Regions from separate parts of the Streptomyces sp. NPDC034670 genome, predicted to be linked through region 2. Evidence: riboswitches for the same ligand, from Rfam matches in the RefSeq annotation. Region 2 holds a riboswitch; the other holds the start of a gene.
What was found. A riboswitch is a leader RNA that binds a small molecule or an ion and turns the genes downstream of it on or off. The one in region 2 is predicted to bind glycine.
Positions count from the first base shown of each region.

Region 1: it holds a riboswitch for glycine, as region 2 does, so the genes downstream of both, gcvP (aminomethyl-transferring glycine dehydrogenase) here and gcvT (glycine cleavage system aminomethyltransferase GcvT) in region 2, are expected to answer to the same signal.

Region 1 is NZ_JBVITR010000074.1:9,525-13,421, forward strand. Features, by position in the region: gene ACZ56B_RS30505 (DNA polymerase IV) at 1-821, shown strand, start outside; gene ACZ56B_RS30510 (PRC-barrel domain-containing protein) at 1,245-1,619, opposite strand; glycine riboswitch at 1,734-1,829, shown strand; gene gcvP (aminomethyl-transferring glycine dehydrogenase) at 2,004-3,897, shown strand, end outside.
Region 2 is NZ_JBVITR010000021.1:29,330-33,226, forward strand. Features, by position in the region: gene glyA (serine hydroxymethyltransferase) at 1-314, opposite strand, end outside; gene gcvH (glycine cleavage system protein GcvH) at 329-706, opposite strand; gene gcvT (glycine cleavage system aminomethyltransferase GcvT) at 834-1,961, opposite strand; glycine riboswitch at 2,062-2,187, opposite strand; glycine riboswitch at 2,188-2,288, opposite strand; gene ACZ56B_RS16495 (AAA family ATPase) at 2,510-3,178, shown strand; gene ACZ56B_RS16500 (enhanced serine sensitivity protein SseB) at 3,246-3,897, shown strand, end outside.

The DNA.
Region 1 (3,897 bases), on a different contig from region 2:
GACCGGCCACCGGCGACCACCTCAGACGGGCCGGGATCCACACGGTCGGCGAGCTCGCCGAGGCGGGGGAGGACGAGCTCGTACGGCTGCTGGGAAGGGCCCACGGGCACGCGCTGTACGCCATGGCGCTGGCGCGGGACGAGCGGCCCGTGGTGGCCGAACGGGAGGCGAAGTCGGTCTCGGTCGAGGACACGTACGACGTGGACATCCACGACCGGGTACGGGTGGGGGCGGAGGTGCGGCGGCTCGCCGACCGGTGCGTGCGGAGACTGCGCGGGGCGGGGCTGTCGGGACGGACCATCGTGCTGAAGGTGCGGCGGTACGACTTCTCCACCCTCACCCGGTCCGAGACGCTGCGGGGGCCGACGGACGATCCGGCGGTGGTGCGGGAGGCGGCGGCGCGGCTGCTGGAGTCGGTCGACACGACCGGCGGGGTGCGGTTGCTGGGCGTGGGGGTCAGCGGACTGGCCGACTACACGCAGGAGGACCTGTTCGCACAGGCGGCGGGCGTGGACGAGGACACCCCCGGCGAGGAGCCCGAGGCCGTGCCCGCGCGGGAGCGGCAGCCTCTCACCGGGCGGCACTGGCCGGCGGGGCACGACGTGCGGCACGCCGCGTACGGGCACGGGTGGGTGCAGGGCAGCGGGCTGGGCCGGGTGACGGTGCGCTTCGAGACGCCCGGTTCGGAGCCGGGACGGGTGAGGACCTTCCGGATCGACGACTCGGCTCTGGAGCCGGCGGAACCGCTGCCGCTGGTGACGCGGGGATCCGGGGGAGACGAGCGGGCGGGGACCGCGGGGGCGGGGGCGGCGAGTCCGTGAGCGGGGCCGGTGGGCGCCGGTGCGGGTGCCCGTGGGTGCCGCGTGCGGGCCGCGGGCTCCCGCGGCGTCGCGGTGAGCGCGTTGCCGGCCGTGACCCCGTGGGCGTGCGTCTGCGGGCAGGCCGGAGTCCTCGGACGGTCCGCGTCCCGGTCGCGGCCGGCCGGTCCGGGCGGGGCCCGGGCGTCCCGGAGGGCGCGGAACGGACGGACGCCGGGGTCGCGAAGGGACGCCGCGCCGGTGCGGAACCGGCGCGGTGCCGCGCGGGACGCCCCCGGCCGGCGCGGACCGAGCGGGCCCGCCCCGCAGGCCCCGGCCGGCATGACCGCCGTCCGCGGGCCGGCGGGCGGAACGGCTTTCCCGAGGGGCGCGGCGCGCGGTCGAGGGGTGGCCCGGGCGACGGCCGGGGAGGGACCGGGCGAGTGCTCAGGCCGGTTCGTCCTTGCCCGCGAGCCTGCCGAAGTCGCGGTCCGGGAGCGGGGGCGGGGCGGCCACGTCCAGGCCGTAGTGGTGGTAGAGCTGGAGTTCCTGCTCCGGGGAGAGGTGGCGGCCGACGCCGAAGTCCGGGGCGTCCCTGATCAGGGAGCGTTCGAAGGGGACGTGGAGGGCGCCGTCGATCAGTTCGCTGGGCTCCAGGGGGACGAAGGCGTCCCTGCTGAACAGACCGGTGCGTATCGCCGCCCACTCGGGCACGCCGGTGGCGTCGTCGAGGTAGACCTCGTCGATCGTGCCGATCCGGGTTCCGTTGCGGTCGAACGCCTTGCGGCCGATCAGGTGGCGCGGGTCGATGTCGGTCTGCACGGGCCCTCCACTGGTCGCACACTCATCCGTGAGCACTACGAAAAGGCACAATCGGCGGAGCGGCCACTCGAAGGTCCCGGCGCGGTGCTCGCTGGTACGCTGGCAAACGGCTGCTGACCCCGTGCGGGAGAGTCCTCCAGGCACCATCGGAGGCGCCGAAGGAGCAAATCCTCCCCGGAATCTCTCAGGCCCACGTACCGCACGGACGAGGTCACTCTGGAAAGCAGGGCGGGTGTCGACGGCTTCCGCTCTCACCGACGGTGAAAACCGGACGCCTTCGGACGATCCGGTGAAGCTCTCAGGTCGAGATGACAGAGGGGGAGGCCGTCCGGGCACCCGCGCCGTGGTGCCCCTCGCAGGTCGTCAGACCAGGAGGCCTCCGCAATGACACCCCCTCGTACTCCGCTCTCCGAGCTCGAACAGGGCACGCCCTTCGAGCAGCGTCACATAGGCCCCGACCACGAGGCCCGGGCCAAGATGCTCGCGCAGGTCGGCTACGGCTCGCTGGACGAGCTGACGGCCGCCGCGGTCCCGGATGCGATCAAGAACGCCGACGCGCTGGACCTGCCGGGGGCGCGGAGCGAGGCCGAGGTGCTGGCCGAGCTGCGGTCGCTGGCCGACCGCAACGAGGTGCTCGGCTCCATGATCGGGCTCGGGTACTACGGGACGTTCACCCCGCCCGTCATCCTGCGCAACGTCATGGAGAACCCCGCCTGGTACACGGCCTACACGCCGTACCAGCCGGAGATCTCGCAGGGGCGGCTCGAGGCGCTGCTGAACTTCCAGACCGTGGTCGCCGAGCTCACCGGCCTGCCCACCTCCGGGGCCTCCCTGCTGGACGAGGGGACCGCCGCCGCCGAGGCGATGGCGCTGTCGCGGCGCATGGGCAGGAACAAGAAGGGCCTGTTCCTGGTCGACGCGGACGCGCTGCCGCAGACCATCGCCGTGATCCGGACCCGGGCCGAGCCGACCGGCGTCGAGGTCGTCGTCGCCGACCTGAGCGAGGGCATCCCCGCCGAGGTCGCCGAGCGCGAGATCAACGGCGTGCTGATCCAGTACCCGGGCGCCTCCGGCGCCGTGCGCGACATCAAGCCGGTGATCGACCGGGCGCACGAGCTCGGCGCGCTCGTCACCGTCGCCGCCGACCTGCTCGCCCTCACCCTGCTGAAGTCGCCCGGTGAGCTCGGCGCGGACATCGCGGTCGGCACCACGCAGCGCTTCGGCGTGCCGATGGGCTTCGGCGGACCGCACGCCGGATACATGGCCGTGCAGGAGAAGATGGCGCGCAGCCTGCCCGGGCGGCTCGTCGGCGTCTCCGTCGACGCGGACGGGAACCAGGCCTACCGGCTGGCGCTGCAGACCCGCGAGCAGCACATCCGCCGCGAGAAGGCCACCAGCAACATCTGCACCGCCCAGGTGCTGCTCGCCGTCATGGCCGGCATGTACGCCGTCTACCACGGCCCGCAGGGGCTGCGGACCATCGCGCGGCGCACCCACCGGTACGCGGCGGTCCTCGCCGAGGGGCTGCGGGCCGGCGGCGCGGAGATCGTGCACGGCGCCTACTTCGACACGCTGACCGTCCGGGTCCCGGGCCGGGCCGCCGACGTGGTCGCCGCCGCGCGCGACAACGGCGTCAACCTGCGTCTCGTCGACGCCGACCACGTCTCGATCGCCTGTGACGAGACCACCACCCGGGCGCAGCTCGCCGCCGTGTGGGGCGCCTTCGGCGTCGAGGGCGACGTCGAGGCGCTGGACGCGGCCGCCGGGGACGCGCTGCCGGAGGCGCTGCTGCGCACCGACGACTACCTCGCGCACCCCGTCTTCCACCAGCACCGCTCCGAGACCGCGATGCTGCGCTACCTGCGCCGCCTCGCCGACCGGGACTACGCGCTGGACCGCGGCATGATCCCGCTGGGCTCGTGCACCATGAAGCTCAACGCGACCACCGAGATGGAGCCGATCACCTGGTCCGAGTTCGGGCAGATGCACCCCTTCGCGCCCGCCGAGCAGGCGCGGGGCTACCTCACGCTCATCCACGAGCTGGAGGAGCGGCTCGCCGAGGTCACCGGCTACGACAAGGTCTCCCTCCAGCCCAACGCCGGCTCCCAGGGCGAGCTGGCCGGTCTGCTCGCCGTGCGCGGCTACCACCGGGCCAACGGCGACGAGCAGCGCACCGTCTGCCTGATCCCGTCCTCCGCGCACGGCACCAACGCCGCCAGCGCCGTGATGGCCGGGATGAGGGTCGTCGTCGTCAGGACCGCCGAGAACGGCGAGGTCG
Region 2 (3,897 bases):
GCGGCGGCGTTGGCCTGCGCGCCCGAGTGCGGCTGCACGTTGGCGTGCTCGGCGCCGAAGAGCTCCTTGACGCGGTCGATGGCGATCTGCTCGATCACGTCGACGTGCTCGCAGCCGCCGTAGTAGCGGCGGCCGGGGTAGCCCTCGGCGTACTTGTTGGTGAGGACCGAGCCCTGGGCCTCCATGACCGCGACCGGGGCGAAGTTCTCCGAGGCGATCATCTCGAGGGTGGACTGCTGACGGTGCAGCTCGGCGTCGACCGCCGCGGCGACGGCCGGGTCGAGCTCGTGCAGGGGGGTGTTCAGAAGCGACATGCGGCGACGTCTCCTCAGCCGGCGATGTGGGCGTCGTACTCGGCGGCGGTCAGCAGGTCGGCCGGCTCGTCGGTGACGCGCACCTTGAACAGCCAGCCGCCCTCGAAGGGGGCCGAGTTCACCAGCGACGGGTCGTTCACCACGTCCTCGTTGACCTCGGTGACCTCGCCGGAGACCGGGCAGTACAGGTCGCTGACCGACTTGGTCGACTCCAGCTCGCCGCAGGTCTCGCCCGCGGTCACGCCGTCACCGACCTCGGGGAGCTGGACGTAGACGACGTCGCCGAGCGCGTTGGCCGCGTGCTCGGTGATGCCGATCGTCGACACGCCGTCCTCGGCGGCCGACAGCCACTCGTGCTCCTTGCTGTAACGCAGATGCTGGGGGTTGCTCATGGCCTGGATTCTCCTGTACGCGGTGGGGACTGCTGATGAGGGGGCGGACAGCGGGCGGCACGCGTGGCCGGGCACGGCGCACCCGGCCGCACCCGTGGGGCGGCTGTCCGAAAACGCTACGACGGTGTCACTTCTGCCGCTTGTAGAACGGCAGCGCCACGACCTCGTACGGCTCCTGCTTGCCGCGGATGTCCACGCCGACACCCTCGGTGCCCGGCGCCGCGTGGGCCGCGTCGACGTACGCCATCGCGATCGGCCTGCCCAGGGTCGGGGAGGGCGCGCCGGAGGTGACCTCGCCGATCACCTCGCCGCCGGCGACGACCGCGTACCCGGCGCGCGGGACCCGCCGGCCCTCGGCGACCAGGCCGACCAGGACGCGCGGCGGGTTCTGCTCGGTGCGGGCGGCGGCCTCGGCCAGGGCGGCGCGGCCGACGAAGTCGCCCTCCTTCTCGAACTTCACCACCCGGCCGAAACCGGCGTCGAAGGGCGTCAGGGAGGTGCTCAGCTCGTTCCCGTACAGCGGCATGCCCGCCTCCAGGCGCAGCGTGTCGCGGCAGGAGAGCCCGCACGGGACCAGGCCCGCGTCCTGGCCCGCCTCGGTCAGCGCCCGCCACAGCCCGGCCGCGTGCTCCGGCTTCACGAACAGCTCGAAGCCGTCCTCGCCGGTGTAGCCGGTGCGGGCGATGAGCGCGGGGACGCCGGCGACGGTGCCGGGCAGGCCGGAGTAGTACTTCAGGCCGTCCAGGTCGGCGTCGGTCAGGCCCTTCAGGATGCCCGGGGACTTCGGGCCCTGCACGGCGAGCAGCGCGTAGGCGTCGCGGTCGTCGCGCACCTCGGCGTCGAAGCCGGCCGAGCGCTCCACGAGGGCGTCCAGCACCACCTGGGCGTTGGAGGCGTTGGCGACCACCAGGTACTCGGGGGCCCCGGGCTCGCCGAGCCGGTAGACGATCAGGTCGTCCAGGATGCCGCCGTCCTCGCGGCAGATCATGGTGTAGCGGGCGCGGCCGGGCTTGACGCTCCCGATGTCGCCCACCAGGGCGTGGTCGAGGAACGCGGCCGCCTGCGGACCGGAGACGGTGATCTCGCCCATGTGCGAGAGGTCGAAGAGCCCGGCCCCGGTGCGCACGGCGTTGTGCTCGTCGCGCTCGGAGCCGTAGCGCAGGGGCATGTCCCAGCCGGCGAAGTCGGTCATCGTCGCGCCGAGCGAACGATGCAGCGCATCGAGCGCGGTCCGGCGGAGTTCGGTACTGCTCATCGGGCGGTCTCCCAGGGCGATGGGGTCCCCCGCACCGAGGGTCCCCCTGCTCGAGCGGGGTCGAGGACACGGGGAGAACCGGGCGTGGAGGCGAGGACGATCCTCCCCATCTGTCATCGGAACCTGAGAGGTTCGCCCTGACCGTCCCCGCGGGGGAGGGGTCACGGCTTGCACCTTGGGTGGAGCCGCCGGAGCACTGCCGCGGCGGCCCGCTTTTCAGATGTGCCTCGCCCGCGCGGTATCGGGGCCTGAGAGATTCAAGGGAGGGACTTGCTCCTTCGGCGCCCCGGCGGCACACGGTGCCGGGGACTCTCCCGCGCGGATTCAAACGGCCGGTATGCAGTTGGCGCGCCCATCATTGCACGCATCCCCGGGGTGCGGCAGGGGGACCTTCACCGGGTATGCACACCGTGCGCGGTCCGTCACAGTGGGCTGTGACGGGGCTGTTTCGGGACACGGACGGAAACGGGAGGCTCGGGCATTACCTTCTCTTTACACTCGGCGGGGAAAGGGACCGGCGTGCCCGGCCCCAGGGGAGGACAACCACGGTGAACAGGACCACGGCGTGCGCCGCCACCACGGGCGTCGCGCTGCCCGAGCAGCCGGCCGCTCCGGCCCCGGGGGCCCGCGGCGCGCTGCCGGCGCCGGTCGTCCAGGACCTGCGCGGGCGCGCCGGTGACAGCCCGCGCGCCCTGCTCTTCGGGCCCCGCGACCTCGTCGTGGTCACGGGCCTGCCCGGCAGCGGCAAGTCCACGCTGATGCGGCGCGCGGTGCGCGGCGTCCGCGTCGACTCCCAGGACACCCGCGACCGCTGGGAGCGCCGCATGCCGCGCCTCCTGCCGTACGCCGTCTACCGCCCGCTGGTGCGCCTCGCCCACTACACCGGGCTGCACAGGACCCTGCGCGGGGGCGGAGCGGCCGTCGTGCACGACTGCGGCACGCAGGCGTGGGTGCGCCGCTGGCTGGCCCGCGAGGCCCGGCGCCGGGGCGCCCGTCTGCACCTGCTGCTCCTGGACGTCCCCCCGCAGCAGGCGCTGGCCGGTCAGCGCGAGCGGGGCCGGGGCGTCTCCCGGTACGCGTTCCTGCGGCACCGCGCGGCGAGCGGACGGCTGCTGCAGGCGGCGGAGCGGGGCGAGCTGCCGGACGGCTGCGGCTCGGCGGTCCTGCTCGACCGGGACGCGGCGAACGCGCTGCGCCGCATCGGCTTCGCGGGCTGACGGACCGCGGCGCGGCAGCGGTTAGCCTTCTTGGTCACAGCAGTGGTTCCAGGCAGGCGGTAGGCAGATGGACTTCCCGGCGCAGACACACCCTCACCCGCACGGCGGATGGCCAGGAAACGAACTGGAGGAGGTGCTCTCCGCCTCCCTCGGCGTCCCCGCGGCGGGCAGCCGGATCGTGGAGGTGCTGGGCCGCAGCTTCGTCTGGGTCCCCCTGCCGAGCGGCGGCGGCCCGCACAGCGGCCCGCTCGACCTGCCCACGATGGAACTCGACGGCCAGGCGTACGTCCCGGTGTTCAGCTCCGAGGAGCAGTTCCGCCAGGTCGTCGGCTCCCACATGTCGTACACCGTCGCGCCGGCCGTGGAGTTCGCCCGCGGTCTGCCGCCGCAGGCCGGGATCGCGGTGAACCCCGGCGGCGTGGTCGGCATCCCGCTGCCGCCGCCCGCCGTGGCCGAGCTGTGCCGGGCCGGGCACGGCCCGCTGGAGGGCCCGGCGAGCGGCGGCCGGGTCCGGCTGTTCGAGCCCGACTGGCAGGACGACCCGGTGGACTTCCTCTCCGCGGCCTCGGCCGAGTTCGAGACCATCGGGGTGGTGGCCACCGCCCGCCGCTGCCTCGCCGCGATCGAGACGGACGATCCGGTGCTGTTCGTCGGCGTGGAACTGTCCCGGTGGGACGAGGGGGACCTGCGGGTCCTGCCGATGGACGCGCTCGGCCGCG